Regions from separate parts of the Vibrio hyugaensis genome, predicted to be linked through region 1. Evidence: predicted binding sites of a transcription regulator. Region 1 holds the regulator's gene; each other region holds the start of a gene.

Region 1 (8,063 bases):
ATGACCATATTGCTCTACGTACGTTTAATGTCGATCCCCTAGGCATTGAAACGTTAGCGAAGCCATTCTTGGCGGTGGGCTACAAAGCCTGTGGTGACTACGTATTTGAAAGCAAAAAGCTGGTAGCAAAACATTTTGAGCACCCAGATCCAAAACAACCAAAAGTCTTCATCAGTGAATTGAAAGTGGATGAGTGCTCACCAGAGCTACAAGCCATTGTTCATAAATTGGTAGAGCAGGTTGATGCTTCTAAACTGACAGGCAGTGACTTCTTATACGGCGGACGTTTGTGGAACCTCGGCTATGCTGACTTCCAAACCTTGGCGAAAGAGAGTGAATACGCTTCTTGGCTTGCTGCGCACGGTTACGGAGCTAACCACTTCACAGTGAGCGTTAATCAACTCAACCAGCATCAAGAAGTGAAGCAAGTGAACGACTACCTACGCACTGCTGGTTTCACCATCAACGAGAATGGCGGTGAAGTAAAAGGCACGCCAGAGGTGCTACTAGAGCAATCATCGACCATGGCAGACAAAGTGCCAGTGACCTTTACTGAAGGCGTTGAGGTGATTCCTGGAGGCTTCTACGAGTTTGCTAAGCGCTATCCAATGGATAACGGTGAGTTGTACCCAGGATTTGTGGCTGCATCGGCAGATAAGATCTTCGAAAGCACCAACGGTTAATAGATACGAGAACGGGCTATGCCCTATGAATTCGGAAACGCTTCGCCTCGGGAGGCTTTAACTCTCGGAATCTGAGAGGGCTATATCTCGAAGGACGAAGTCCGCTCTCGGAACGCAGTGTTCCCAATTCTCGGCTCTTTGTTTTCCGTTCCCTATTCTCAGCTCTTAAAAACAAAAAAGCCACCAAACTTGCATTTGGTGGCTTTTAAATTTTTTAAACGTTAATCGAGATTAACGAGTTCCGTAAACAACGATAGTTTTACCGTGCGCAGAAATTAGGTTCTGCTCTTCTAGCATCTTCAAGATACGACCTACTGTTTCACGAGAACAGCCAACGATTTGGCCGATTTCTTGACGAGTGATCTTGATTTGCATGCCGTCTGGGTGCGTCATCGCATCTGGCTGTTTAGCAAGGTTCAGAAGAGTCTGAGCGATACGACCAGTTACGTCTAGGAACGCTAGGTCACCCACTTTTTGGCTAGTAACTTGTAGACGACGAGCCATTTGCGCAGAAAGACGCATTAGGATGTCTGGGTTAACTTGGATAAGTTGACGGAATTTCTTGAAAGAAATCTCAGCCACTTCACAAGGAGATTTAGCGCGAACCCAAGCTGTACGCTCTTGGTCTTCTTCGAATAGACCAAGTTCACCAATGAAGTCGCCCTGGTTTAGGTAAGAAAGGATCATTTCCTTACCTTCTTCGTCTTTGATAAGAACCGCAACAGAACCTTTAACGATGTAGTACAAAGTCTCTGCTTTTTCGCCCGCGTGAATTAGCGTGCTTTTTGATGGGTACTTATGAATATGACAGTGTGAAAGAAACCACTCTAATGTTGGGTCGGTTTGAGGTTTACCTAGAACCATAATATCTCACTTCCTCTGCAGGGTACGCTTGCGCTATCCATATTTTAGCTAAGCCTGAATTGGCCTACTAGAATAAGAGCACTTTTTATATGCTGCAAGCTCTCTTGTGTTTCGGTTAGAAATAGTATCCTTTTTCGAAAACGATTTCTTGATTTTAATCGTGCCATCATTGAGATTTTGTAAGCAAAACTGTGCACATGATCACGGTATGAAAAGTAAACACTACGATGGCAAGGTTTTTAGCCAATTTTCCCTGTTTCGATAAGTTGCTGCAGAATCGGCCTTACTATGAGCTCCATTGCAAAGCTCATCTTACCGCCCGGTACCACAATAGTATTGTGGCGAGACATGAATGAGCCATCAATCATTGCCAGTAAATAAGGAAAGTCGACATTCTTTATGCCGCGAAGGCGTATGACAACAAAACTCTCATCTAAACTTGGGATGCCTTTGGCATTGAGTGGGTTGGATGTATCGACCGTTGGGACACGCTGAAAGTTGATGTGCGTTCGAGAGAACTGCGGGGTGATGTAGTTTAGGTAGTCATCCATTGAGCGCACGATCGAATCCATGACCGCTTCTCTTGAGTGGCCACGATCGCGCGTGTCACGGACGAACTTTTGAATCCATTCTAAGTTGACGATTGGCACCATGCCAATTAGAAAGTCGACGTGACGTGCCACATTGACATCGCCATCCACCACGCCACCATGCAAGCCTTCGTAGAACAAGACATCACTGTTTTCTGGCAGATCTTGCCAAGGTGTAAAGGTGCCCGGCATTTGGTTATATGGGACCGCTTCATCAAAGGTGTGCAGATAACGGCGCACGCTGCCAGTGCCATCTTCACCAAACTGACGAAAGAACTCTTCTAACCCCGGAAAGTCATTGGCTTGTGGACCAAAGTAACTGATGTGTTTGCCTTGCTCGCGGGCTTTACGGATTTCGACGTCCATTTCTGGACGAGTAAAACGGTGAAAGCTATCGCCTTCGACCCATGCAGGTTTGACGTTCATCATATTGAACATCTTGCGGAAGGCTTCAGATGTAGTGGTGGTACCGGCACCGGATGAACCAGTAACCGCAATGATTGGATGTTTAGCTGACATGACAAACCTTGTCGAAAATTACTTACCTGTAAAGTGCAGCATGCGTATGCTGCACGGTCGATAACCCACTATAGCACGTAACAAGCCCTTGTCATCGAGTGGGGTACGGTAAAATGTGAAGGGTCTAAAACTTTGCTTTTAATTGAATATCTACTGTTTCATGCAGCTCAGAAAAGACGATGAGTGCTTCACCTTTTTCTAATTGGTATTTGACCTGATCGATTTTACTTTGCAGTGAAACTTCGACCGAGCCATAGTCGGTGCCTTCACGTAGTACGAATTCACGAATCAAATTTTCCAGCGTTTCTGGCGCGATGTCTTGCCAAGGGATGACCATAAATACCTCAAACTTTTATGATGTTTAAGCGCGCCTTGGGTTGGAGTCTGGCGCGCCTAAGTAGTTTACTGTGTTCGTGGCACGGATACAGCAGAAAGGTACTCCGCAGCGATACTTTCGTAATAAGCAGGTAGGGCTTCTTCTAACCAAAACTTTGGTTTGAGAGCGGTTCCCGTAAGAAAACCCACATGCCCCCCATGCTCATAAAGTCGGTAATCGATGTTATCTGGCAACACAAATTTCGGGATCACTTCTTCCGTCATAAACGGATCGTCTTTTGCGTGGATTATCAGCGTCGGTAGAGTGATCTGTTGCAGCTTGCTTAAGCCAGAACATTGATCGTAATAATCTTGTGCGTCTTTAAAGCCATGCAGAGGGGCTGTGATCAAGTCGTCGAACTCATACAAGCGAGTCACACGTTTGATCGAGTTATACGACAGTGCGAGTTCGCCTTGGATTAAGTCATGCTTTTGCAGTGCATTACGCTTTAGTGAAGAGAGTAAGTAACGTCGATAGACCTTCGAGAAGCCTTGCTCAATACGATTGGCACATGCCGCTAAATCAAGCGGTGCAGAGACAATCGTCGCGGCACTCAAGATCGGGTCACCTTTGTACTTAGCTAAATAGTTCGCCAGCATGTTACCGCCGAGGGAGATCCCTACTGCGATTTTTGGATTGTTGGGGAACTGCTGATTGAGCTGCTCAAGAAAGAAACGAGCGTCCGTTACTTCGCCAGAATGATAGGCGCGGGCTTTCTTGTTTGGCTTACCACTGCAACCACGAAAGTGCATCATCACTGAAAGCCAACCCGATTTAGAGAAGGCGTTCATCAAACCGTTCGCATACGGGCTGTAGAAGCAGCCTTCCAAGCCATGAAAGAGGACGAAGATTGGTTTGTTGCGTGCGGCTTCGGAATCTGGCTGCTGGGACCACGCCAAATCGAGGAAGTCACCGTCCGGTGTATCGAGTGTTTGCCAAATAGGCGTAAACAGCGCTTTCTTGCGAATAAAGCGCGGTAATAGCGTCTGAAGGTGCGGGTTCTTAATCCCGGCGGCTGCGAAAAATTGTGTCATACCTAACTGCTCTTATATGGTCCTTCAATGTTCGCCGAAGAACTTATTAATATATTCCCTTATACCCAAGTAACCTCAAGATGCTCGTTTCAGCGAGAGTGATTTGGTTTGCAAACGAGGCAGAGATTTGAAGATCTAGTGGCTCTAAATCAAAAATCAATAACAAAGTGTGCAAGCCAAATCATCTCGCCCTTTGGGAGCTTGTCACTGAACCGATTTCATCGTCAAGCATCTTGGAAAGAGCTCGCTATTACGCTGCGCTGCTTTCCTTGATCTCGAATCAGTGACAATGCTCTGAACACTGCATCTTGAAGTCACTTGGGTATATAGCTTTAGTATAGATATTTTACTGGTTTATGACTGATTTATGGATGCTGAATTTTTGGAACTGGAAGGGAAAACGCTTGTTGAAGGTGCTCACCACCGAGCTGCCGACAATATCTTAGCGTTAATGGATCGCCATCGTTACTGACTAATTTTAATGAGTTGACGCAGTCAACGAGGTCGGATTGTTGCTGTTTTTCTAACTGCAGTTCGAACTGTAGTGCTTCGCGATAAAGGGCATCGTTGACTTGCGATTTTAGATGGCGACGTAACTCACGGTAGGAGTGCAGAAGGGTTTCGCTTCGACCAAGGCAACCTTGGACTAAATGCCAGTCCTGTTCTTGGAAAATGACTTGCTGCTCATCGAGCCATCTGAGCAGCAGTAGTAGATTCACATTGCCGTGATAGTTATTTTGCAACGACAAGCACGCTTCCTTCACTTCTCGCACACCATAAAATTGCAGACTGAACTGCCAAAGGTGTTCTAGGGTGAGAGTGTATTCTGCGTGCTCTTTTGTCATTGATTAAACTCTAGCTCCATCTGCTCTAACGTTTCTTGAGCAGACATCCATTCCATCTCTACGTCTTCAAGCTCAGATTTACTCGACGCTTGAAGTGCCAACACTTCATTAAGTTTAGCCTTGTTTTCTGCTTCATACAGAGAGTTATCCGATAATTGCTCTTCTGCTGATGCCAATGCTTCGCCTAACTTATCCATTTTATTTTCTAACTGTGTCAGGGTTTTGCGAATTGGCGCTGTCTGTTTGCGAAATTCTGCGTCACGTCGCTTCTGCTCTTTTTTTGCCGCAGCGCTGTTGTTGTTGTCTTTCTCTGGTTGTGCCGCTTGTGCTTCTTTACGCTCGGCTCTTTGTTGCTCTGTTAGCCACTTGTAGTAGTCATTGAGGTCACCATCAAATGGTGCGACTTGGCGGTCATGTACCAGATACAAGTCGTCCGTTGTTGCGCGCAGCAAGTAACGGTCGTGCGAAACAATGACCATCGCACCTTCAAAGGTTTGCAGTGCCATGGTCAATGCTTGGCGCATGTCCAAATCTAGGTGGTTGGTTGGTTCATCGAGTAGCAATAGGTTGGGTTTTTGCCACACAACTAATGCCAATACTAAACGCGCTTTTTCACCTCCAGAGAACGGTGCGACTTTTTCCAGTGCTTTATCACCTTGGAAGCCAAAGCTACCTAAGTAATCACGCAGTTGTTGTTCAGTTTGGTCTGGTGCAATCTGCATCATGTGTTGTAGCGGCGTTTCTTCTGGGTGCAGTGTTTCTAGTTGGTGCTGTGCGAAGTAACCGATCTTCACGCCTTGTGAGTATGTGAGATCGCCGCCTTGCGCTTTTAGCTCACCAGACAACAGTTTGATCAAGGTTGATTTACCTGCGCCGTTACGACCAAGTAGACCAATACGACTGCCTGGGACCAGATTCAAGCGGATCTTTTCTAAGATCAGGTTGTCACCGTAACCTGCCGATACCTCATCCATCATCATGATTGGGTTTGGCAAAGCCGCTGGCTCGCGGAATTGAAAGTTAAACGGGTTATCGAACTGTGCTGGCAGCACTTTTTCCATACGTTCTAGAGCCTTGATGCGGCTTTGTGCTTGGCGGGCTTTAGATGCTTTGTAACGGAAGCGGTCGATGTAGCTTTGCATGTGCGACATCTGTTTCTGTTGCTTCTCGAACATGGCTTGTTGCAACACCATTTTTTGTGCGCGCTGATTTTCAAACGATGAGTAGTTGCCCGTGTATTCGTTTAGCTGCTGGTTTTCGATGTGAATAATACGACCAACAATTGGGTCCAAAAAGTCACGGTCGTGCGAGATAAGAACCAATGTGCCTGGATAGTTTTGCAACCAACGTTCCAGCCACATTACTGCATCTAAGTCCAAGTGGTTGGTTGGTTCGTCAAGCAACAGTAGGTCTGAACGACACAATAGCGCTTGAGCCAAGTTGAGGCGCATACGCCAGCCACCTGAGAACTGAGTCAGATTCCAGCTCATTTGTTCTTGGCTAAAGCCCAGACCGTCAAGCAGTTCGGCAGCGCGCGCGCGAATACTGTAACCACCAATGGTTTCAATTTTTCCGTGGATCTCTGCAACCAACGTACCGTTGTCTTTTTCTTCGGCAATCATCAGTTGTTGCTCAAGACCACGAAACTCTCGATCACCATCAATGACGTATTCAATTGCGCTGCGGTCTAGTGCGGGAGTTTCCTGCGCTACCCATGCCAATTCCCAATGTTGCGGCTGACTGAATGAGCCAGCATCAATCGACAATTCGTCTTTCAGGAGTGCGAATAGAGTCGATTTACCGCAACCGTTTTTACCAACCAGTCCCACTTTGTCGCCTGGGTGAATGGTTGCAGAAGCTTGGTCTAAAAGAGGTTTACCGCCACGCAGTAACTGAATATCAGAAAAGGTAATCATAGGGCTTTAGTTCACTTTGCGCAGCGCGCGTTTCTTCGTCATTTATCTCGCGGTGAATAGTAGGGCTATTGGCGGGAAAAGTCGATCTCTGACCTTTAATTGCATTATGCTATACAAAAAAGTATAACAAACTGATAACGATAATTTTCCCTGAGAAATTAAAACAAGGACGACCATTTGGCTGTTGCAGCGTCTTATCCCCCAAGAGTTCTGGTGATTTATGCTCACCCTGAGCCGCAAAACTCCATTGCCAATCAAGTGATGATAAAAAAAATTCAATCACTTGATCACGTCACTGTGCATGATCTTTATGGTGCGTATCCTGATTTCTTTATTGATGTGAATTACGAACACGACCTGTTGATGACGCACGATGTGATCGTTTTTCATCATCCCCTCTATATGTATTCTTGCCCTGCGCTACTAAAAGAGTGGTTAGATCGCGTGCTAGGTAAAGGGTTTGCGTTTGGCGATGGCTGTGCACTTGAAGGTAAATATTGGCGTAGTGTTATCACCACGGGAGGCAAAGAAGATGCCTTTAGCCCACTTGGGTATAACAAATATCCATTAGAACAGATTTTACAACCTTTCGAGTTAACCGCTGCTCTTTGTCAAATGCACTGGATGGAACCTCTGGTGTTGTACTGGTCACGTAATGTCTCGGATATTGAGCGTTATCAGCATGCGGAACAATATCGTCAATGGCTGAACAACCCTTTGAATGAGTGGGGAGTACAAGGAGGTCATCATGGCGATAACCAGTGAGTTTCTTCAAAGCAGCGTGGTATTCCTTTCTGCTGCCGTCGTAGCAGTGCCGATTGCTCAGCGACTTGGTTTGGGCTCCGTGCTTGGCTACCTGATTGCTGGTGTTTTAATTGGTCCTTGGGGACTGGGTTTGATCAGCGATGTGGATGCGATTCTCCACTTTGCTGAACTTGGGGTGGTGTTGCTGCTGTTCTTAATTGGCTTGGAGTTAAACCCCAAAAAACTATGGCAAATGCGTGGACCAATACTTGGACTTGGGGGGGCTCAAGTCATTGTGACGACTGCCGTGATTGGCAGCATCGTCAGCCTGTTTGGTTTGAGCATGCAAGTGAGCTTAGTGATCGGCATGGGATTAGCACTCTCATCCACCGCGATTGCACTTAAAGTGATAGAAGAGCAAGGACAAGCCGGAACGGAAACCGGACAATCGGGCTTTGCGGTACTGTTATTCCAAGATATTGCTGTAATCCC
Region 2 (8,063 bases), on a different replicon from region 1:
CTTCACCTGATGCGATCCAATATACACCATTGTTACTGTGTGGTTGCAAGGCAACATAGTTCGATGCTAATTCATAGTGCTCGGCATGGTTTACCCAGCGCGCATCAATGGTCGCCAGTTTACGGCGGCAACGGCTAGCAATATGATCAACATGATCGTAAAAAGTTTTTGGATTGATGCTGAGCTTACGGCAGATCTCGCGTACCGAGTAACCGGTAAACAACAGGCCCATCAAGTTCTCTTGGAACTGAAGTTTTTTATTGGCACCAGACCATTTATCGACAAAGGTACTTTGACACACTTTGCAGCGGTAACGTTGGCGATCGCCACTGTACCCGAAAGCGTGGTAGAGGTGTTTGTGAGTGTGGACGGAAAGTCCAAAGTTGTCGCAATCATCGTTACGACAAGCAGGCAACCCGTCACTGTGAACGTGTCGCAGGCGATGAAGCTCGTTCACTACATCGCGATTGTTAAGTAAGGGGGGGAAAGCTCCACATTCACGGCATACCATCGCCGGACGTTTAGGGTTAGCATGTTGCAATACGTAACGTTTCGCATCACTCAATCCAAAGTTGTCACACGCCAATGTTTTACAAAAGTTGAGTTGTAACCCATCTGCGTCTTTTGGCAGTTCGCCGTTAGACACAATCGCCCCCTCGGGATAAATCAGGCAGCCAGTCAGGCACTGGCTGCAAATTACTACTTATTTGTTTCTTAGATGTTGATTGCAGTTTCTAGTGCAACTTTCATCATGTCGTTGAATGACTTTTGACGCTCTTCTGAGCTTAGTTTTTCACCACGGATGATGTGATCAGAAACCGTCAGAATAGTCAGTGCTTTAGCGCCTAGGTCAGCGGCTACGCCGTAGATACCCGCCGCTTCCATGTCTACACCTAGGATGCCTAGTTTTTCCATTTTCTCGAACAGGTCTGCTTCTGGTGTGTAGAACAGATCCGCAGAGAATACGTTACCCACTTTCACTGGAACTTCTTGAGCACGCGCTTGGTTAACTGCTTCTTCTAGAAGACCGTAGTCAGCGATTGCTGCGAAATCGTGGTTGTTGAAACGGATACGGTTAACTTTTGAGTCTGTAGATGCACCCATGCCGATAACTACGTCCATTAGTTTAACGTCGTCACGTACCGCACCACAGCTGCCTACGCGGATAACGTTTTTCACGCCGTATTCCGCGATCAGCTCGTGTACGTAGATACAGCAAGATGGGATACCCATACCGTGGCCCATTACAGAAACCTTCTTGCCTTTGTAAGTGCCAGTGAAGCCGAACATGTTGCGAACGTCACAAACCTGTTTCACATCTTCTAGAAACGTTTCTGCGATGTATTTAGCGCGCAACGGGTCGCCTGGCATTAGTACTGTTTCAGCGAAATCACCTGGTTGTGCGTTGATGTGTGGGGTTGCCATAAGTGCTCTCCAAAGTTTTGTTCTGGTAAAACGCCTCTATTATAGAATGCTATTACCAATTCTGTTGAACTTGTTCGTTTTCGTTGAGGCAATAATATCGGGACGAACAAAGGGGGCTTGAGAGTTAAGTCACAAAACGGTCGGTTTTAGTGTTTAAATATTCTGTTGATAACTAAATCTGTTGAAAGCAAAAAGGCAATCGATTTGCTTTTGAGCGAATTGTCGATTGTGTGCACAAAAAAACGTTTCGAAGCACAATATTTTTCTGAGTTCTTATTGATCGAATCTCTGAATCTCTGGGTAAAACGATCAGGTTGTACAATTTATTTTCTTGTACAATTCAACTTGAATTGCTATAAGTTATACAACAAAACATTTTGTATAGGGATGCGTCATCATGGAATCTTCAATCAAAGTAGGTATCAGTTCTTGTGTGCTAGGAGAGCGTGTACGTTTCGACTCAGGGCATAAAATCAGCAACTTTGTAACCAAAGAACTGGATGGATATTTTAGCTTCGTACCGGTTTGTCCGGAGGTTGGAGTGGGTATGTCAGTACCACGTCCTACCATTCGCCTAGTCAGTAACGAAGAGCGCATTGCATTGGTCGAAACCAAAAATCCTGAAAACGATCATACCGATGAAATGCTGACGTACTCGCAAAACAAAGTGAACGAGCTTCAAGGTGAGCAACTGTGCGGTTACATCGTATGCGCGAAGTCTCCGACTTGCGGCATGGAGCGTGTGAAGGTTTACAGTAAGAACAGTGCTGCGAAAGAAGGCATTGGCTTGTACACCAAAACCTTGATGGAAAAAATGCCGTGGTTGCCAGTAGAAGAAGATGGTCGTTTGAATGACCCAGTATTGAAAGAGAACTTCATTACTCGAGTTTACTGCCTCAATGATTTTTATGAGTCGATGGAGGGAGAACCAACGCGTGGCAAGATCATCGACTTTCACTCACGTTACAAGTTAACGCTGATGGCGCACCACCCAGAGTCTTATCGCTCTCTAGGCCGACTGGTTGCGGAGGTCGCGAACTATGAAATCGACGATTTCTACAATGAATATCGTTTGGGTTTAATGAAAGCACTACAAAATCGTGCGAGCCGCAAGAACAACACGAACGTACTGATGCATTTACAAGGCTACTTCAAGCGCTCATTAACCAGTGATGAGAAAGCGGAACTTGCCACAGTGATTAGTGACTATCGCACAGGGTTGTTACCATTGCTTGCCCCGTTAACTCTTATTAAGCACTATCTCAATACGTACCCAGATGCGTACTTGCAGAAACAAAAATTTTTAGAACCGTATCCACAGGAGATGAGATTGCGTTATGGATTGTAGCCAAGAAGAAAAACTCTACGCCATTCGAGATATATCTGAGCTAACGGGTGTTAAGCCCGTTACGCTTCGCGCTTGGCAAAGGCGTTATAACCTAATCCAACCGCAAAGAACGGAGAAAGGGCATCGATTATTCAGGCAGCAAGATTTGGATACGATACGAGAAATACAAGGCTGGCTATCTAAAGGTGTCGCGATTGGTAAAGTCAAAGGTTTGCTGGGACAAGAAGCGGACATCGACTTTTCTCAAGAAGCACAGCGTTTAGAAGAAGTCGGAGCCATGTTAGAGGCGTTATCGCAGCTTAATCGAGGCAAAGCAGAAACCATTCTCGCCAGCGTACTAAAGGAATATCCGCTAGATATTGTTATCGACCAACTGACGAACCCCGTATTTGAAGCTATCGACTTGGTGAAGACTTCATTGCGAACACTGCAACTGGGGTTGTTTCAAACTTGTCTGATTGCACGCCTTGCTTTGGTCATCGATTCAGAGAACAAGGCTTCTTCAAAAGGTAAGTGCTTGTTGATCAGTTTTGAACAAGCTCGCGACGCGGAAAGCTGGATTCAAGCGGCTAAATTATGCGAACAGGGCTATCACATTACCTTGATTGATAAAGTAGAAGATGTATCTGGGCTTATCGAGCACGAGGTTGTAACTCGATACCAGCAGATTCACTTCTTCTCAAACAAAGCATTGCCAATGAAACAAGTGGAAGCGTTAACTGCACTTAAAACGCAATTCCCAGAGCAAGTTCAGTTCTCTGAAGTTATCGAGAAAGTGCACTTCGCTGGCTAACATCCCCCTCGTAAGGAGACGACATGATCCTGGTTTGGTTTCGACGAGACCTAAGAACGTTAGATCACACAGCACTCAAGGCTGCGCTAGATTCAGGGCAACCAGTTGTTGCCTGTTTTGTTTCAACTCCGGAACAATGGCAAGAACATCATATGGCTCCGATGCAGGCGGATTTAATCGCACGACGCTTGGCGCATCTTGATGAAGAACTTGCTGAACTCAACATCCCGTTTTTATATAAAGAAGTACCCAAGTTTGCTGACGTGACTGAGGTGATTGAGGGATGGTCGACGTCTTTGGGTGCGACGAGAGTTATGGCGAATATCCATTATGAGGTGAACGAGCAAGCGTTGGATCGAGAAGTTGCTAGTGCTCTGTCTGAAAGAGAAGTCATCTTTGAAGCCTTCCACGACAAGTGCGTCCATGCACCAACGACCGTGTTGAACAAGCAGGGTGAGTACTTCAAAGTATTCACGCCATTCAAACGCGCTTGGTTGCTCAAATTCCAGATGCCAATGGTGTCGAAACCAGAGCCTCAAGCTGAGGTGTCTGAAGATTTGCTCAAATCGGTTCAAGCCGATCGTTACCATGCCGAGGTTACTTTCTCTTATTCGCGTGAGTCTAGTGAGCACTGGCATGTGTCAACCAGCGACATTGTTCAACAGTTGAGAGAGTTTGCGCGGGAGCGCAGCGACGCTTATCAAGCAGAAAGGGATCTCCCTGCGGTAGATGGTACTAGCCAACTGTCTCCTTACTTAGCTATTGGTGCGTTATCACCACGACAATGTATCGCAAGACTTTATGCGGAGAACCCTCTACCTGACCTAACTGAAGGTAAAGCAACGTGGTTGAGTGAAATCATCTGGCGAGAGTTTTACCAACACTTATTGGTGTTTGAGCCAAAGCTTGTTAGAGGAAAGGGCTTCATTCCATGGGAAGAGAAGATCCAATGGTCTTACGATGAGCAAGCTTTCGAGCGCTGGAAAACAGGCACAACAGGGTACCCTATTGTTGATGCTGCTATGCGCCAACTTAACACGATTGGCTGGATGCACAATCGTCTGCGCATGATTGTCGCGAGCTTTCTGACCAAGGATTTGCATATCGACTGGCGCTGGGGGGAAGCGTACTTCACGAGTAAGCTGGTGGATGGTGATTTCGCGGCAAACAATGGTGGCTGGCAATGGTCAGCGTCAACGGGGTGTGACGGCCAACCTTATTTCCGTATATTTAACCCGATAAGCCAAGGCGAAAAGTTTGATTCAGATGGGATCTTTGTTCGCCATTGGATACCGGAAATAAAAGAGGTACCGAATAAATTCATTCATAGCCCTTGGTTATGGAGCGGCTTTAATTTACTGGATTATCACAAGCCGATGGTTGATCACAAGGTAGAAAGAGAGATAACCTTACGGCTCTTTAAAAACGCCAAGGAATAGAGAGAGATGCCAAGCAAGAAGCGTCCTATGAGTATCGCAAAGCGCACCCTGCTGTCGATATCGCTGTCTTTAGTGAGTGGATTATCATTCGCCAAAGTGTATCAACTACCGGAAGATGGGGCTCGCGTGATCGGCCGCATGGAAAATCATGTAGTGGTGCAGGGCGAGACCATGGCTAATATTGCGAAGCAGTATGATGTGGGCATGCTTGCGTTAATGGCGGCCAACAAAGGTGTAGACCCATTTCTTCCAAAAGAAGGGCACGTCCTCACTATTCCAACTCAACTTATTCTTCCTGAGGTCGCACACAAAGGCATTGTGATTAACTTAGCCGAACTGCGTCTTTACTACTTCCCACCGAAAGAAGACATTGTTTATGTGTTCCCTGTTGGGATTGGCCGAATTGGTCGCGATACACCCGTTATGACAACGAGCATCAGCCAGAAACGACCAAACCCAACTTGGACGCCGCCATCTTCTATACGTGCTGAGTACAAAGCGAAAGGTATTGATTTGCCGGCTGTTGTCCCCGCTGGTCCAGATAACCCACTTGGTATGTTCGCCCTTCGCCTAGCTTATGGCCATGGTGAATATTTAATCCACGGTACCAATAAAGACTTTGGCATTGGCATGCGTGTTAGCGCGGGTTGTATTCGCATGGACCCAAACGACATCGAATGGTTGTTTGATAAAGTGCGTCGTGGCGAAAAAGTTCAAATTATCAATCAGCCAGTCAAAGTAGCTTTAGAACCAGACCGCAGTGTGTTTGTTGAAGCGCACGAGCCGCTAACTCGCAGCAATGGCGAGAAAGATCACTTAGTTGTGCCAAAAGAATTGGACTGGTGGTTAGATGAATTTGGTATGACGAATGCGAAAGCAAAAGCAGCGATTGCTGCGCAAAATGGTGTTCCTGTAGAAATTACCGCGCCTTAACGGGTGTTAAAGCGCGGAATCAAATCTTACTTAGTGTAAGACTGAGCGATGTTGTCGATACGCTCGTTAGCACGTGCAGCTTCTTCTTGAGCTGCCATAGCCGCGTCGCTAGACTTTTGAACGTCAGACTGTAGAGACTGTACGTCTTGGCTTAGTTGGCTAACTTGGTTGCTTAGTTCGTCTAGTTTAGTAGCTGTTGCTGCTTCGTCAGAAGAAGCACAACCTGCTAGTAGAAGTACTGAAGTTGCTGCAGCTGCGATCAACGTTTTGTTCATATTAGAACTCCTTGCCTATAGTTAAATTCCTACGCTATACGTTTTGTGTCATATAGTCATAGTGGTAAATGTGAATACATTCTATCAGTACATGATGTAGCAAAAGTCAAAAAAATCCAAGGATTTCATAGAGTACCTGATACGGACGCTAACCTTTAGTTTACATAAGTGAGTGTTTACTCACCTTTAACGCCAGTATCGGGTAGTACAGCAGCTCTTTTACCACGTCCCTGATATCAATAATTTAGACGAAATTTACACAAATGAAAGTTTCTTAGATGAATCTTTATTTTTTCTAATGGAATTAGTTTGTGTGATCTCTATCTATACTCCTATGATTTGCGGTATTATACCGAGCTTTTATTTTTTGCTGCGTTAGAGCGGAAACGACACTGAAAAAGCGCTCAAACGATGACTATTTATTGGAGAATACTTTGCAATTTAAAGATCTAGGCCTAGACAACCGATTGTTGAAGAACCTAAAACACTACGATTTCAAGAAAGCGACTGACATTCAGAAGCAGGCGATTCCTGTTGCGATTGCAGGCAAGGATCTATTGGCATCTTCGAAAACGGGTTCGGGTAAGACTTTGGCGTTTGTATTACCAATGCTTCACAAGTCACTAAAGACGAAGTCGTTTTCTGCAAAAGACCCTCGTGCAGTCATCCTTGCTCCTACGCGTGAGCTAGCAAAACAAGTATATGGCGAGCTTCGTTCAATGCTTGGTGGTCTGAGTTATGACGCAGCATTGATTCTTGGTGGTGAGAACTTTAATGATCAGGTAAAAGCGCTACGCCGCTACCCGAAGTTCATCGTGGCAACACCAGGACGTTTAGCTGACCACCTAGAGCATCGCTCTCTGTTTCTTGATGGTTTGGAAACGCTGATTCTAGATGAAGCTGACCGTATGCTCGATCTAGGTTTTGCACCAGAGCTTCGTCGTATCCACAAAGCGGCGAAACACCGTCGTCGTCAAACTCTGATGTTCTCAGCAACGCTTGATCACGCAGAAGTGAATGACATTGCATCAGAGATGCTGAATGCGCCAAAACGTATTGCTATCGGCGTATCAAACGAAGAGCACAAAGACATCACTCAAAAATTCTACTTGTGTGATCACCTAGATCACAAAGAAGCGATCCTTGAGCGTGTTCTTGAAGAGGCCGAATACCGTCAGGTGATCATCTTTACTGCAACTCGTGATGACACTGAGCGTCTAACGAACAAGTTGAATGAGAAGAAGCTTAAAGCGGTCGCGCTGAGCGGTAACTTGAACCAGACTCAACGTAACACCATCATGAGTCAGTTTGAGCGTGCTGTATTTAAGATTCTAGTAACGACAGACGTTGCATCTCGTGGTCTTGATATCGCAACAGTAACGCACGTTATCAACTTCGATATGCCGAAGCACACAGAAGAATACGTGCACCGTGTTGGTCGTACTGGTCGTGCGGGTAACAAAGGTGACGCAGTGTCTCTTGTTGGCCCTAAAGACTGGGATAGCTTTAAGCGTGTTGAAACTTACCTACAGCAAGATTTGAACTTCTCTGTATTTGAAGATTTAAAAGGTAAATTCAAGGGCTTGAAACCACGTAAACCTGATTTCCGTGGTAAGAAGACAGAAACCAAAAAAGCACGCCCACAAGCGAAAAAAGTCGCGAAGAAACCTGCTAAGCGCGATAAAGGTTTCTACCAAAACGTGGCAGTGGGTGAAAACGTGTTTATTCCTAAGAAAAAGCCAGCGGAACCAAAAGCTGAAGATTAATCTTCAGCTCAGCGCCAGAGGTTAACTGAATTCAAATCCGAGCTTACGAGCTCGGATTTTTTATATCTGAAATTTGCCTTCTCA
Region 3 (8,063 bases), 480 kb from region 1:
ACAAATCACCACGTTATCGAGATTCTCTTGCTGCTTTTTCAGCCCCACAAACAGGTCGTTGATGCCACCCTCTTGACCATTTTGCACCAAGTAACCAATCGCACTGTGATGCACACCGGTTGGCTCTTTGGTTGAGCGACCATTGCGCAGCGGCGAAGCACCAATAAAGCAGGCATACACGGCACGCGTTAGCGCTACGTAGATAAGGCGCAAGTCTTCAGCGAGGCGTTCTTTATCTGCCTGTTTTAACGACGCATCGTTACCCGTGATATCAAGTACGGTACGATCGTTCTCAGCGTCGTAGTATTTGGCTTCACTTGCTTCTCGGTAACCAAACACAAATGGTAGGAAGACCAAGTCATATTCCAGACCTTTGGATTTGTGAATGGTGACGATTTGCACCAAGTTACGCTCTGATTCCAGACGCTGAATTTGGTCATCGCTGCCACCTAGCCCGTGCTCGGCATCGCTGATGGATTGCGCTAACCAACGCAGCAAACCGTGGTCGCTGTCTAATTCGTTACTGGCTTGCTGCAATAACTCACCAATGTGCATCAGATCGGTAAGCACTCGCTCACCGTTTTCGCTTTGTGAGCTCGCCCCTTCTTCCAACAAACGTTCAGCAATATGGCGCTTGCTGATCACTGCTCGTAGCATAGGTAGCACACCACGTTGCACCCAAAGCTTACGGTATTCTTTGAACTCGTTAACCGCATTTTCCCACACAGTTTCGTCGTTGTTGAGGGCGTCTAAGCTGGCAGCATCCAGAGCGAACAATTCTGATGCTAAGCTGGCGCGTAATGCTCTGTCGTTTTCTGGCGTTAATACCGCTTGCAGCAAACGCTGTAAGTCTTGTGCGACGGAACTGGTAAACACACTATCGCGGTTGGACAAATACACACTAGCAATGCCTTGGTCTGCTAACGCCTGTTTGACCATGCGACCTTCGCTACCCGTTCGCACCAATACTGCAATGTCGCCCGCTTTAACTGGCTTCTGCTTTTCGCCATTAACCAAGCACGCTTGACCTTGTTGCGCTGCGGTCAAAATGGTTTGAATTTGGCTTGCTGTCGCCTCTGCCATAGTTGTGAGGTATTCACCTTTTGGCAATGGTTTATCTTCCGCTTCTTGCAGCCAATAAGTCAGTGCAGGTTGCTTTTGACCACCCATGGTCCAAACGCGTTTGTCAGCGCTTGGGCTGTAATCCACAGAATGGAATGGAATGTCGGAGTCATAAATAAACGGGCTATCTGGCAGAGCAAAAATCTGGTTCACTGCCAATACCATATCGGCACTTGAACGCCAGTTGGTACCAAGCGTGTAGTGAGCACTAACTTGGTTACGAGCCTTGATGTAGGTAAAGATATCCGCGCCACGGAAACCGTAAATCGCCTGTTTCGGGTCACCGATCATAAATAACCCACACTCAGGATTATCCAAATAAATGCGGCTGAAAATACTGTATTGCAGTGGGTCGGTATCTTGGAATTCGTCGATCATCGCAACCGGATAAAGCGTGCGAATGCGCTCTGTCAGTAGTGCGGTTTCATCGGTGTCAATCGAGGCAGAAAGCTGAGTCAGTAAGTCATCAAATGACAACCATTGCTTCTGATTTTTTGCTTTTGCCAGCATCACGCGACAATGCTCAATCGCATGAGCCAATAGCGGCGCTTTTAAACTGATTGGGTTTGCAAGGAAGGCTTCAATCGCCTCAAACACAGGGTGCTGTGGTGCAGTGCCTTTCGGGGTTTTCTCAAGTAACACATTCTGCGCGAACTTCTCCAGCTTATCTGGATAGTCATAGCCCGTGGTTTCTGTCGCAGCCCATGTATTGACCGCCTCTAGCCACGTCGGTAAAGACTTTTTGGTGTAGCTGCGTTTGTTGACGTCGGAATCAGAAATCAACGCGAGGAAATCATCTTGGTTATCACGCCACTGGGCTTTCAAAGCATCAATTTGCTTTAGGTTTTGCTCATGCAAATCGGCAAGGCTCCCCTGCATTGCAGGAACAGAGAGACTTAGCGGTGCGCCCGTGAGGTAATTGCTGATGTCATACAACAGATCCGATGGCGAGCCCCAGAGTTGGCGTACTTCTCCTGCCAAAGCGAATGGCAGAGGGTAGAAGTTACGACGCCAGTAATCGGCAACCACTTGCGCTTTTAGGTGGCTTTCGTCCGTTACAAATTCATTATTGAAACGGCTACCGGATTCGAATGCGTTTTGCGTCAGCATGCGTTGGCAGAAACCGTGAATGGTGTACACCGCGGCTTCATCCATTTGGCGCTCTGCTTGCAAAAGGATCTCAGCGGCTTGCTTATGATCTTCGATTTCTTCCAACAAAGGCTGAATCACAGGATCTGAGCTTTTCCCGCGAGCGAATGCGATCCTCGCGTCGTGAATACGCGCACGAATACGATCACGCAGCTCCGCCGTTGCAGCTTCGGTAAAGGTCACCACCAGAATTTGATCCACGGTCAACGGCACGCGGTGCTTCGTATCGGCAGTGCCATGCCCTAGTAGGAGTCGCAGATACAAGCCCGCTATGGTAAAGGTTTTACCCGTACCCGCCGAAGCTTCAATTAGCCTTGCACCATGCAGCGGAAAAGTCATGGTTTGCAGTGGAGTTGGAACTGACATTTGCGCCATAACGCTGAATCTCTCCGGATTATCGACTGATCGAACTGTGATCTATCGTTAAAAATTCTATTAATATGTCTAATAGGTTGGAATATTTAGACCTTTGTGGGATCTCACTCACGGTTATCATTACGGAGTACCGTTAGTATGCGCCTCACGAGATAAGCCAAGCCTTTCAGGCGGCTACACTCAAACGAATCATGGTCCCTCTGACCTTGTGGCCGTACAGCGAACGCCCTACAAAAAATAATGATTTTCTGGCGGCCACCCTACTCTCTTCTTTATCTAAATAATCCAACTTATTCTTATACCCAAGTGACTTCAAGATACAGGATTCAGAGCGTTGTCACTGATTCAAGTTCAAGGAAAACAACGCTGTGTAATAGATTGCTCTTTCCAAGTTGTTTGACGATGAAATTGCTTCAGTGACACGCTCCCGAAGGGCGAGTTGTCTTGGCTCGTATACTTCGTTGACGATTTTTAATTTAGAGCCACTAGATCTTCAAATCATCGCCTCGCCTACAAGCCAAGTCAATCTCGCTGAACCAAGCATCTTGAGGTTACTTGGGTATACTTTCAGCATCCATCGCCGTCAATCTTGCGCCTTGAAGAACCAATGCAGTCAGTGTGCGAACTTCTGCTGCAAGCTCATCATTCCAAGCAGACCAAATACGCGAAATATACGCATTGTTTCCTTCGCCTGGGCTCAGGTAACCATCATTGAATGCATCCGCCATTTTCTTCAGCGATTTCTCTTCGTCATCAGCCCAGTGGCCACGACTAAAGCCTGCCTCGACACACGCCAGTGCTGTTTTCGGGAAATATGGTAATGGCTTAGTCATGCCTTCAAAAAACAAACGCACTAATTCAGCAAGCAATTGTTTCGCTTGCGCAGCGTCTGCCATTGCTGGGTAAACTAAATGCACCGCGCCTTCCTTGCGGTCATAACCAATAACGTGGGTCTTTCTCGGATAACCAGAGGCAGACATAGCAAGATGATCAATCCATGCAGCAAGGTAATCCTGCGCACGAATTTTACCACTGCGGTAGCGAATCAAACCGGATTGATAGCATTGAGTTAACCAACCGGTTAGACGGATATTTTTTCCTTCACCAAGCACATCGAAGGTAAGGTCGATTTCTAAATCGTCTTGCGGTGCACCGGATAAGAACGCCAACTTATCCACCAGCTCTTCAGCTTGCACGCGGTTGGTTTCAAACTCGATATCACCAAATGCGCCAACCGGTAATTTGCCCTGTGCACGTTGCTCACTCATAAAGTGCTTGAGCACGTCTGCTTTTGCGGACGGTTGAGTAATGGCGGTTTCGAGCAAGGTTTCTAGTAACTCATCGCGCATTTGATAGCTTTCTAAGCCGCCTAATACAAAGGGCTCATCATCTTCCATCACAGGCAATGGCGGCTCGAACATCACTTTCAAACGGCGGTTAAAGAAATACTGAACTGGTAAACGCCAGAAGCGTTGTAATTCCACCAAATCCAATTCGATTGGGAAGGTTGCGCCAAGCAAGTAATCATCCAATGCGCGGTTAAACTCGCCACGCGCATGACCTTGCGATTGATTGCTTTGGGTCAACGCGGCCGGAATCCACTCCTTAGCATAGCTTGAGTGAGAACCTTGGAATGCACTTGGGCTGAATGGCACCATGGCATGTACGTTTACTAACTCGTTGAGTAGTTTATCTCCGGAGTCATCGACGGGCTGGTCTTGATCGCCCACTAAGCAGTAGTTCTGATGGCAATATTCCATCAACTCCGATACCAGAACAGACGGCACGCGCTCGGTGTTATCTTGGATAGAGCGCCCAACGTAACTGATGTACAAACTTTGCTGCGCAGACAACATGGCTTCTAAGAATAGGTAACGGTCATCGTCTCGGCGTGAACGGTCGCCCGGTTTAGTACGACCCGTCATTAAGTCAAAACCTTCTGGTGGCATTGAGCGCGGGTAGACCCCATCGTTCATACCCAGCAGACACACGGTTCTAAATGGGATCGAGCGCATCGGCATCAGAGTACAGAAGTTCACTTGCCCGGCAAGGAAGCGCTGGCTGACCCGTGTTCCTGACAGCTTGTTTTGTAGATACTGGCTTACAATAGAAGGCGACAAGGCATCATCAAATGCCGCATCGGTAAGTTGTTCTTTCAGTTGGCTTAAGGTATCTCGAATCGACTTAAGCGCCATTTCCCCTTCTAGCTCAACAGAGAAGAAGTCATCCAACATCGCCACCAAGGTTTCACGCCATGCATCAATCGACTGAACATGGGAAAGTTTGCGGCGATATTGGCTAATTTGTTGAATAAAGTGGGCTAACTTACCGGCAAGTTCTGCGCCCATACCTTGCACTTCATTGTATGGCGAGAGGCTACCCTCTTGCGCTTCAAACAAACCGGCAGATTCTGGCATCGCGTAACCTAACAACATACGCTGGATACCAAATTGCCATGTATTTTGGCGTGTTTCTGGCAGTTCAAATTCGCTGCCCGTATGGCTATCTAGCCCCCAGCGAATACCAGATTCTTCCACCCATTGTTTAGCTTGAAGGAAATCATCTTCGCTTAAGTCGAATCGCTTCAAAATCGCTGGCGTTTCTAACAACTCAAGTAATTCAGAAGCCAAGCAACGTGTATTCGGTAAATTAACAAGTTGCATGAAAGCCGCCAAAATTGGGCTTTCTTGGTCGGCCGTTCGGTCTGAAATCGAGTAAGGAATAAATCGCTCACCCGGCGCATTGCCAAACACCGCCTGAATCGCTGGGCTGTAGGCATTGATGTCTGCCACCATGACAATAATATCGCGCGGTTTCAGTGTCGGATCGGCATCGAACATTGCCAAAAGCTGATCGTGTAGCACTTCCACTTCTCGCATTGGGCTGTGGCAAAAGTGCAAGCTCAGGGATTTATCACCCAAACTCACCACTTGTTTGTGCTGGCTGCTGTCGATTTGCTCGTCGTCTTGGTGCTCTTCTAAATTAAGAATGTCGGCTTGAAGTTGATGGAGCAGACTGTCGCGCTCGACATCAACAAAAGCTTCAATCTCATGGGATTCGAGCTGCGACAACAGATACATGTTATCGCGTCCAAGTTTACCCATCGACGCCAACAAGCTGTTACCCACCACATCGGTATGCAGCTCATCCACCACGTTTTCTTCTAGTGAACCTTTTAACTGCTCACTCTCACCTTGTACTTCAGAATGGTCTTCTTGCCAGACCACGTGCTGACGATGTTTTGCTGCTAGGCGAGCTAGGAATTTACGGTCGCGTACCTCACCCCAGTAATAGCGACAAGGGTTGGTAAACATCAAGTGCACATCAATGTGTTCACCAATGGCTTTGAGCGCATCCATGTAACGTGGCGGCAGTGAAGAGATACCAAACACAAACAGACGCTTCGGCAGATGGTCAAAGTTACCGTTGAAGTTTTCTAGCGTATCAATGAAGTGTTCGTACAAATTGGCACGATGATAAGGCGATTGCCCAAGAGTAACCGTGTGATCGTACAACGCCTGCCACAAAATCGGCTGCCATGGGTGTTCGTCTTCAAGTTCAGGCACCGTTTGTCCGGCTTCCCAGCTTGCAATCCATTCTGGGCGATACACCAAATAACCATCGAAAATATCGGCAATTTTCTCTGCCAATTGATACAGCTTGGAGTTGTCACTATCGTCTTGAAGATAACGAGCCAAAGGTTCGAATGATGCTTCGTTTAGTAAACCCGGAAGCAAGTGCATCAGCTTCCACGTCATGGCTTCTTTGTTGAAGGCACTGCGCTTAGGCACATCAGCCAATACTTGGGTGAACATGTCCCAAATGAAAGTCGCTGGCAGCGGAAATTCTAAGTTTGCCGCAACACCAAACTCTTTCGCCAATTCCATTTTTAACCACTGAGACATACCCGGGCTTTGCACCAGAATTTGCTCTTTTTCGAATGGGTTTTCTAATGGATTGATGCGAATCAGTTCAACAAGAAGTGATTTGAGAACATCGACCTGATTGGAGTGATAGACAGTAAACAAAGTAGAAGCACCGAATGCCAATGGAAACTGCTAGCAAGCTTAGCACAGCCACATTTATTCCTAGAGCGATCTCGATAGCTTAAATAACAAAAGGTTAGAGAACACTCAAACTCTGCGCAAATAACCAGCAACTGACATTTGTAAGTCACGTCTTACACGCAAATACAAAGCGTGACATCAGTCACAACTATTTCATGATAAAAAACACTGTTTTATAATTCACGCAAATTTTTATAACAATACCCATCAAATTGAATATTGAGTGAAAGGCGAAGAATCACGGGGTTCAAGTCATCTTGATTTCACGCTGAGCCGCACTTTGTTCTTGATTTGATAGGGATGAAAAAGCACTGGAATACCAAAACTATGTTGCGCAAATTTTCTTCAAATAGCGCTTGGCTGATTGCATTTTTTGCTTGCTTTGCGCTTTATCTGTCGATCGCTTGTTACCCATTTTTGCTGTCAAACAACCAAGCAGAACCGCTCACCTTTCTGCAAAAATATTATTTACTCGCTACACAATTTGGCTGGTTGGGTTTAATTGCTCTTCCGCTGATGCTGGGTTGTTTATTGCTGTCCTTTTTGCCGACACGCATGTTCAAAGTCGTTGTGATCACCATTGCCATCACACTCTTGATCATGTTGAAAGTCGATATCCTCGTTTTCCAGCAATACAAACTGCACATCAATGGTCTACTGATCCGCATGTTCTTTGAAGGCGGTCGTGACGTATTTGAAATCTCTTGGATGAGTTGGCTGATCTTTATTAGCGACATTGCACTGCTCGCCATTGGCTTGGCATGCACCGTTTGGTTAGCCAATAAACTGGCTCAAAGCCGAGCAAAGTTCGTGATTGTTGCGGTTTGGTTTGGCTTGTTGCTGAGCACTCAGGTTATCCACGCCTATAAGAACGCACTCTATGACGACGAAGTCAGCCAGTTCTCGAATAACTGGCCTCTTTACTACCCATTAACGGCGCGTAAGTTTATCTATCGTCATCACTTGGTGGATGAAAATATGGCTTCACAAAACCGAGTGGAGCTGAAAAACATTGAAAGCAGTTCACTGAACTACCCACTCGCCCCTGTAAATGTAGAACCTAAAGCTAAACAACCGAATGTATTGTTCATTCTGGTTGATGCTTGGCGCTACAGCGATGCAACACCAGAAATTATGCCAAATGTCAGCAAGTTCACCGATAAAACCGTCAATTTCTCTCAGCATATGAGCGGTGGTAACTCTACTCAAGCAGGCATTTTTAGTCTGTTCTACAGCTTGCCAGCAACTTACTGGGACAGCTTTTATGCGAGTCAAAAATCTCCAGTCTTCATGGATACCCTGCAAAACCAAGGCTATCGAATGGGTATTTTTGGCTCAGCACCATTAACC
Region 4 (8,063 bases), 400 kb from region 1:
CATCGAGCATGTAATATTCACTCTGTGATTAAGTGGTTATCAGAACCACCATTTCATGATCACTACATTATAGAGTTTCACCGCAAAACTGTAGCACCAAATAGAGCGCAAACGGTTTGTATCTCAAAATTTCCCAGCCCCTATTCCATCGACTGCGTAAGCGAATTGCATCGACCTACATACGATAAAATTTTCAGGCCTGAAAAACGAAAAATGCCCCGCAGCAATTTCTTGCTACAGGGCATGATTTAAAACGGCGTCTATATATTAAGAACCGATTCTAATTATAGTGCTGCAAGGCTAAGGCAGAAGCCTGCAATAGTCGCTGCCATTAGGTTAGACAACGTACCAGCAAGAACTGCTTTAATACCCATGCGAGCGATATCTGAACGACGGTTTGGTGCAAGACTACCTAGACCACCAAGTAGAATCGCGATAGAAGAAAGGTTCGCGAAGCCACATAGTGCGAATGAGATGATAGCTGTTGTCTTAGCAGACATTACTTCACCAGTTGCTGCAACAACTTGAGCGCCTTCACCTAGGTAAGGTGTGAAGTTCAAGTATGCAACGAATTCGTTGATTACTAGTTTCTGACCGATGAATGAACCAGCAACAACTGCTTCGTCCCATGGAACACCGATTAGGAATGCTAGTGGAGAGAACGCGTAACCTAGGATAAGTTCTAGTGTTAGTTCAGGCATACCGAACCAACCACCGATGCCACCTAGCATACCGTTAACCAGAGCAATCAGACCAACGAATGCGATTAGCATTGCACCTACGTTTAGCGCAAGTTGTAGACCAGAAGCCGCACCGCCCGCTGCTGCGTCGATTACGTTAGCTGGTTTGTCGTCGCCACCGTCCATTGCTTCTTCGATATCTTCGTGAGGCTGGTCAGTCTCTGGGTGAAGAATCTTAGCGAATAGTAGACCACCTGGTGCTGCCATGAATGATGCTGCTACTAGGTATTCTAGTGGAACACCCATAGATGCGTAACCTGCTAGTACACCACCAGCAACAGACGCTAGACCACCACACATTACCGCGAATAGCTCAGATTGAGTCATTTTTGGAACAAACGGGCGAACAACTAGAGGCGCTTCTGTTTGACCTACGAAAATGTTAGCAGCTGCTGACATTGATTCCGCACGAGATGTGCCAAGCGCTTTCTGTAGTGCACCACCAAGAATCTTGATAACCCACTGCATAACGCCAATGTAGTAAAGAACTGAAATCAGTGCAGAGAAGAAGATCAGTGTAGGAAGAACGCGGAATGCGAAGATGAAGCCGCCGCCGCCGAATACTTCGAACATCTTGTCTGAAACAAGACCACCGAATAGGAAAGATGAACCATCGTTACCGTAGTTGATAACGTTAGATACACCAGTAGAGAAACCGTTTAGTAGATCACGGCCCCAAGGTACGTAAAGAACAAATGCACCTAGGATAAATTGGATAGCAAATGCGCCACCCACAGTTCTAAAGTTGATAGCTTTTCGGTTATTAGAAAATGCAAATGCAATAGCAAGAAGCACTACCATACCGACTAGGCTCATAAACAGGCTCATAGTTTATGACTTCCTTATAAGTTATTTATTGGCGTGTTACAAAATGGAGCTATAAAGCGGGGGCAATTATACTCATCCCGAATCAATTAAAGTAATGCCACCCTCACACTTTCTTATAAGATTCATCATTGATTCACTCCCGTTTGTGAGTTATCTCACAATAAGAAGGAAAACGTTTTCGCTTTTAAACACCATCTTTAGATTTTATTCACATATAGAGAAGGCAGAATTGCTATTTTCCCACAGCTGAGACGCAATCGATTGCTTGTTTTCTATATGCAACGCAGACAGCTCATTTAAGACATAAATGAGTTTTGAAGGGTGATTCGGTTCGCCCTGATAGCCAAGTATAGGCATATCTGGAGCATCGGTTTCGAGTACAAGATGTTGCAGTGGTAACCTTTGAATCGCGTCGCGTGTTTTGTTCGCTCTTGGGTAGGTAATCGTCCCTCCGACTCCGATAAGAAAACCTAATCGAACCCATTCCATCGCCTGCTGATAACTGCCAGAGAAAGCATGCAACACACCACCTTTCGGCAACTTAGCGGCTTTGACCATTTGGATGAGACGATTGTGTGCTTTTCGGCTGTGTAAAATAACGGGTAGTTCGAATCGTTTTGCCAGTTCGAACTGTAATTTGAGCGCCTGCTCTTGAAGCTCGGCGGGAACCTCGATAGCAAAGTCTAAACCACACTCCCCTATCGCAACGCATTGTCGGTTGCGTGAGGAAAGCAGCGATTCTAGCTCAGGAACAAACTGCTCAAACTCTTGTTGTAGAAAATAGGGATGAAAACCCAGCGCGTAATAAAGGTGAGAGTATTGATTGGCCAGCTCTTGAATACGAGCCCAGTTACTCGGCCCGATAGACGGAATCAAGATACGCTCTACCCCTTGTTTACGAGCGAGGTCGACTTGGTGAGCAAAATCCTGTTGAAAGACGTCAAAGTCAAAATGGCAGTGGGTATCAAACAGTTTCATTGTTTGCTTTCTCTTGCTCTGCTTTTTTAGCAGACTCGTCTTCATGAACTGGGTCTTGTTTATACGGCACACAACTGCGCTTTTGATCTGGTGTCAGACCCATTTCTTTGCACCAATCGTCATAGCGTTTGAGTCCTTTCTTAAACCAGTTCATCACACACCCTTTTTAGCTAATAGAATTCGCGTTGCGCCAAATAAAAAGCCGCCGTTAGCTAAGTGTATAGCTAACGGCGGCTTATGATCTAGTACGCGATATAAAGCGAGTTAGATTCGATTAGTGCTCACGAGTCGCACGGAAATCGATATCAGGGAAACGCTCACGCGCTAGGTTTAAGTTAACCATGGTTGGTGCGATATACGTTAGGTTGTCGCCACCATCCAACGCTAGGTTAGTTTGGTTCTTACGTTGGAACTCATCCAGTTTCTTCGCATCACCACACTCAACCCAACGCGCCGTTGCCACGTTAACGCCTTCGTAGATTGCTTCAACGTTGTATTCTGACTTCAAGCGAGCCACAACCACGTCAAACTGAAGCACACCAACCGCACCAACGATCAAATCGTTGTTTTGTAGTGGACGGAATACCTGTACCGCACCTTCTTCAGACAACTGAACCAAGCCTTTTAGTAGCTGCTTCTGTTTCAATGGATCTTTTAGACGAATACGACGGAACAGTTCTGGTGCGAAGTTTGGAATACCTGAGAACTTCAACGCTTCACCTTGAGTGAACGTATCACCAATTTGAATCGTACCGTGGTTGTGAAGACCAATGATGTCACCCGCGTAAGCGTGTTCTGCACGAGAGCGGTCACCCGCCATGAAGGTAACCGCATCCGAGATACTCACTTGCTTGCCTAGACGAACGTGGTTCATCTTCATGCCTTGTGTGTAAGTACCCGAAACGATACGCATAAATGCGATACGGTCGCGGTGTTTTGGATCCATGTTTGCTTGAATTTTGAATACAAAACCTGAGAACTTGTCTTCTGTCGCTTCAACATCACGTTCAACCGCTTGACGAGTCTTCGGTGCTGGAGCCCATTCAGTCAGACCTTCTAGCATATGATCTACACCGAAGTTACCTAGTGCTGTACCGAAGTAAACTGGCGTTAGCTCACCCGTTAGGAACGCTTCTTGGTCAAACTCAGGGCAAGCGCCCATAACAAGTTCAAGTTCTTCACGAACGCTTGCGGCTAGGCTTTCACCTACTTTCTCGTCAAGCTCAGGGTTATCTAGGCCTTTGATGATGCGAACTTCTTGGATCTCATGGCCGTGGCCAGATTCGTACAGAATCGTTTCGTCACGGTGAATGTGGTAAACGCCTTTAAACTCTTTACCACAGCCAATTGGCCACGTGATTGGCGCACACATCATGCCCAATTCGTTTTCAACCTCATCCAATACTTCCATTGGGTCACGAACGTCACGGTCAAGTTTGTTCATGAAAGTTACGATTGGTGTGTCGCGCAGACGAGTAACTTCCATCAACTTACGAGTACGATCCTCGACACCTTTCGCCGCATCGATAACCATCAAGCACGAGTCAACCGCCGTAAGTGTGCGGTATGTATCTTCCGAGAAGTCTTCGTGTCCAGGAGTATCAAGTAGGTTAACCAGACAATCGTTGAAAGGAAACTGCATGACAGACGTGGTTACCGAGATACCACGTTCCTTTTCCATTTCCATCCAGTCTGATTTTGCGTGTTGTGCGTTACCACGACCTTTAACCGTACCTGCTTTTTGGATTGCGTTTCCGAATAACAGTACTTTTTCAGTAATGGTGGTTTTACCCGCATCCGGGTGAGAAATAATAGCGAACGTTCTACGCTTAGAAACTTCGCCTAAAAAAAGGGGATTTGACATTAGTTAATCTTCTAAGTTACTTTCATGCTCACAAAATGGGCAAGCATATCTACTATTCGATATTGTGCGGTATTCTCGCTTATTATCGCTATGCTAGCAAACTGGAAAGACATGAACTCAATTTGCTCGGTTCATCCCCCCTTTCCCTAGGGCTCACATTCCCTAGCGCCAACAATGGAAAACTAGCTCCACACAAAGAGATGTAAAAAATTCAAAAAATTATTATTACATATTCAAAAGCCTCGAAGTCAGATACGCATTTATAGCATAAGTCTTGATGAGGTAATTCGTAATGACTAAAAACTAAATCAAAAATAAGTAACTCATAATGATGGCATCTTCTTTGCCATTGCCCGTTTTGGCTGGGTAATAATTGTAACGACGATCCACTTCATTAAAGCCCGCTTGTTCATAAATATGAATAGCTGGATGGTTACTTTCACGCACTTCCAACCAAGCGCTCTCTGCTTTTGCTTGTTCACAGTATTCAAGGAAAGCATCCAAAAGCTTCTGACCTAGGCCTTTTCCTTGTTGGTGCGGTGCTATCGCGATGTTGAGTAAGGTCACTTCACCCACAATATTCTGCGCATAAAAGTAACCCAATACTTGATGATCTTCCGTCATCACATGATGACAAGCACCTCGACTCGATAAATCTCGAACCAGTGATTCAGCCCAAGGGTGGGAATGTGCTTGCTGCTCAATTTGCCAAACTTGATCTAAGTGTTTAGCTTCCATCGGCGTAATTTGAATCGTCACGCTTTTGCTCCGTTACGAATACGAACAGATCTGCTGCCACAAGGCGCGACGTTGTTCGTTGTTGCCATCAATATCTTTCAGTAGTGGGGAGGTCAGTTGTTTTGCATTAACGTTTGCATCTACTTCACACCCAGCAAACCATACCCACTCCAACTCGTGCTCGCCTAAAGAAGATACTCGGCTCGGTTCTAAATACAGCGCATCGGCGAGCGAGAGCTGAATGCTCTTCAATACACGCTCAAACATCAAAGCTGTCTCGTTTTCAGGACACATTGGCGATACCAATAGGAGTTTACAAGAACTTTGCAAATCCAATAATGGCGACTGATAGCCTTCCAATCTTTCTGGGTGAGTCAGCTCCCATGTGCTGATCCCCATTTCATGTAAATATTGTTTCTCGTTAATTGACATCTTTTGTCACCTATTTGAACGAGGCAATCCTACCAAAATTTCGCATTTAAAGTCAGAGGTGTTATGAAGCTTTTCCAATCATTCGCAATCACATTGCTCATCGCGACCACCAGCTTTACTACTTTTGCTAAGGATAGCAACGATGGTTGGGAGCTGATCGCTGAAAAAACCGTAAACTTCCAAACGGAAACTGATACGGTTGAGCCAAATGGTCTTTTCAAAAATCGTAAATTCAGCAAGATTAAAATCAAGTGTACTCAAGGCACCATGAGCATCAAGAACATGAAAGTGACCATGACTGATGGCAGTGAAAAAAAACTCAAGACCATGGTCGGCACCTTAACCAAGGGCATGTCGACGCGCGCATGGACTCTACCAGGCTCTGAAGATGCTAAATTTAAGCGTCTGGATATGGAATATAAAAGCTGGGGTAACATGACTCTGAATGCCGCAGGTATGAGCAAAAAAGCCAAAATCGAGGTTTGGGGCAAAAAACGTATCCAAGAGCAAGATTAATCCACGTTTTCTCTTTGCGCATCGACAACAAAGCCCGCTTTTTAATGCGGGCTTTGTTTCTCTAAGTCGAGTAGATAGACGGCAAACTACAACTCAGAAAACTCTGGTGAGTAATCAATACGACCTGAACGATCATCACACTGGCCTTCTACTAATTCAGCGACACGGAATGCACCTTGTGGAACTTCCCATGCACAGTCAAAACCCATCTCTTCACCGGCTTCAAAACCTTGACGAGCGTAGTATTCAGGCTCACCTAATACCACACAGACTGGGTAACCAAAATCACGTAAAGAATCGAAACCTTCTTTAATCATTTCAGCCGCAATACCTTGACGACGGTAGTCTTCATGTACCGCCAGTGGTGCAAGCCCTTGCCAAGACAAATCTTCACCGTTTAGCGTCACAGGACTAAACAATGCGTGACCAATGACTTCACCTTCATCTGTACATGCTACCAACGACAAAGTGAGCTTGCCGTTTTCACGTAGGCGCATCACTAGATTGGCTTCCGCCTCAGTGGGGAAAGCATGTTTCAATAGGCGGTCAATGGTCAGAATGTCCGCTGGGGCTTCAGTTCGAATAAGCATTCGCTACTCCGGTTTCTTGTGCTGGTGCTTGAACGCCTTTTTGAACAAAGTCAGCCAGTTGGTTCAGTGCAACCTGCATTGCTTTTGGTAACTGCTCTAAGTCGACACTGTCCATCAGGTTTTTCACTTCCAAGCCTAGCTCGGTGTCACCTTCAATAGAAAGACGACGTTGGAAGAACAGCGTGTCAGGGTCTTCTTTACGACCAGCAATAAGTACTAGGTCGTTAAGGTTACCACTAAAACTCACATCTTCCTGAACCGGTTTCTCTGCTACCACTAACTTTTCATCTTGGTAGCTGATATACCATGCTAAGTTCAAGTCTTTAATCGCAACTTTTAGCCACTTGTCTTCAAGGAACTCAAAATCGCCATCTTCTAAGGCTTCTTTGAACACCATTTTTAGGCCTTCTAACAAGGCTTTTTTCTGAACAGTTTGTGGCAATAACTGGACTGGAGATCGCAAAATTGATGCTGCGTTCTTTACTAGTTGACTGCGAATCTTGTTTAACACGCTAATTATCCGTTACTTTGTCATAAGGTCGTTTATATTACGCAATAGAGTAATACCAGTACCTGTTATGTATCAAAAAAACTGTTTGTTTTAGAAGTAGGCAGTTTTACCAACCTTAGCGTCGTTTTTTTGACCTTACGTGTATTATTGACGCTAAGTCGTGGATAAACGCTTTAATAACGGTATGTTCAAAGTTATAGTTATCAAAATAGCGTTTTTATTACACGGACGAATAATCAGGCTCATTGGAGATCGGTAACACCTTAATGCCTTCCCAGCAATTACAACATTGGTTTGCAACGCTAACCTCAAATAGCCCTTTCTTTTTTGCCATTCTTGATAAGAAACACAATTATCGAATGGTAAGTGATCGCTATTGTGACATTGCAGGCTTAGGTCATGATGAAATCATCGGCCTTAACGACAGTCAGGTATTGGGAGAGCAGTTCTACAAAAAGCTCGCGCCCTACTATCAGCGTGCCTTCAAAGGCGAGCATGTCGAAGCAGAAATCACACTCGACGAAACCGATCTCGAAACCAGTTTGCACTTCAGTCTTTCTCCGGTTCACGAAGAAAACGAAATCCGTTTTGTGGTTTTTCATGCCGTCGATACATCAGAAAAACAAATTCTGGTTCGCTCTTTAGAAGAATCTGAAAGCAAGTTTGCCAAGCTCACCCAGCTCTTACCTGACGGTTTATTGCTTGTTGAAGATGACATTATCATCTCTGCAAACCCTGCTTCAGCTCGCTTACTGGGGTTAAACTCTCCCCACGAATTACTGGGTGAAGAGCTTACTCGCTTGTTCATTGATGAAAACAGCAAAAAGGTTTTCACCCATCGCATCAGCACGCTGTTATCAGAAAAG

Evidence for each region. Region 1 encodes CRP, which controls carbon source genes, mostly activating them, when cyclic AMP is high. Its sites were predicted from a motif close to TGTGANNNNNNTCACA; they were not measured.
Region 2: a site for CRP is predicted at 1,544-1,559, ahead of deoD (purine-nucleoside phosphorylase). Genes of this name have one in related genera too.
Region 3: a site for CRP is predicted at 2,744-2,759, ahead of recB (exodeoxyribonuclease V subunit beta). Genes of this name have one in related genera too.
Region 4: a site for CRP is predicted at 1,713-1,728, ahead of C1S74_RS14385 (NupC/NupG family nucleoside CNT transporter). Genes of this name have one in related genera too.

What each region holds. Positions count from the first base shown of each region.
Region 1 covers NZ_CP025794.1:2,505,763-2,513,825, forward strand. The annotation lists gene C1S74_RS12390 (DUF1338 domain-containing protein) at 1-683, shown strand, start outside; gene crp (cAMP-activated global transcriptional regulator CRP) at 915-1,547, opposite strand; gene C1S74_RS12400 (phosphoribulokinase) at 1,787-2,656, opposite strand; gene C1S74_RS12405 (YheU family protein) at 2,781-2,993, opposite strand; gene C1S74_RS12410 (hydrolase) at 3,059-4,066, opposite strand; gene C1S74_RS12415 (TIGR02444 family protein) at 4,432-4,911, opposite strand; gene C1S74_RS12420 (ABC transporter ATP-binding protein) at 4,908-6,827, opposite strand; gene kefG (glutathione-regulated potassium-efflux system ancillary protein KefG) at 7,005-7,592, shown strand; gene kefB (glutathione-regulated potassium-efflux system protein KefB) at 7,576-8,063, shown strand, end outside.
Region 2 covers NZ_CP025795.1:1,809,315-1,817,377, reverse strand. The annotation lists gene C1S74_RS25080 (lactate dehydrogenase) at 1-646, opposite strand, end outside; gene deoD (purine-nucleoside phosphorylase) at 715-1,425, opposite strand; gene C1S74_RS25065 (YbgA family protein) at 1,823-2,773, shown strand; gene C1S74_RS25060 (MerR family transcriptional regulator) at 2,763-3,566, shown strand; gene phrB (deoxyribodipyrimidine photo-lyase) at 3,590-5,005, shown strand; gene C1S74_RS25050 (L,D-transpeptidase family protein) at 5,012-5,938, shown strand; gene C1S74_RS25045 (Lpp/OprI family alanine-zipper lipoprotein) at 5,965-6,213, opposite strand; gene C1S74_RS25040 (DEAD/DEAH box helicase) at 6,636-7,979, shown strand.
Region 3 covers NZ_CP025794.1:2,989,773-2,997,835, reverse strand. The annotation lists gene recB (exodeoxyribonuclease V subunit beta) at 1-2,646, opposite strand, end outside; gene recC (exodeoxyribonuclease V subunit gamma) at 3,198-6,674, opposite strand; gene C1S74_RS14725 (DUF3413 domain-containing protein) at 7,041-8,063, shown strand, end outside.
Region 4 covers NZ_CP025794.1:2,906,800-2,914,862, reverse strand. The annotation lists gene C1S74_RS14385 (NupC/NupG family nucleoside CNT transporter) at 285-1,568, opposite strand; gene C1S74_RS14380 (TatD family hydrolase) at 1,773-2,546, opposite strand; gene C1S74_RS26425 (DUF5363 family protein) at 2,533-2,700, opposite strand; gene prfC (peptide chain release factor 3) at 2,821-4,410, opposite strand; gene rimI (ribosomal protein S18-alanine N-acetyltransferase) at 4,714-5,169, opposite strand; gene C1S74_RS14365 (DNA polymerase III subunit psi) at 5,182-5,580, opposite strand; gene C1S74_RS14360 (hypothetical protein) at 5,644-6,096, shown strand; gene C1S74_RS14355 (GNAT family N-acetyltransferase) at 6,183-6,686, opposite strand; gene ubiT (ubiquinone anaerobic biosynthesis accessory factor UbiT) at 6,670-7,197, opposite strand; gene C1S74_RS14345 (sensor domain-containing protein) at 7,464-8,063, shown strand, end outside.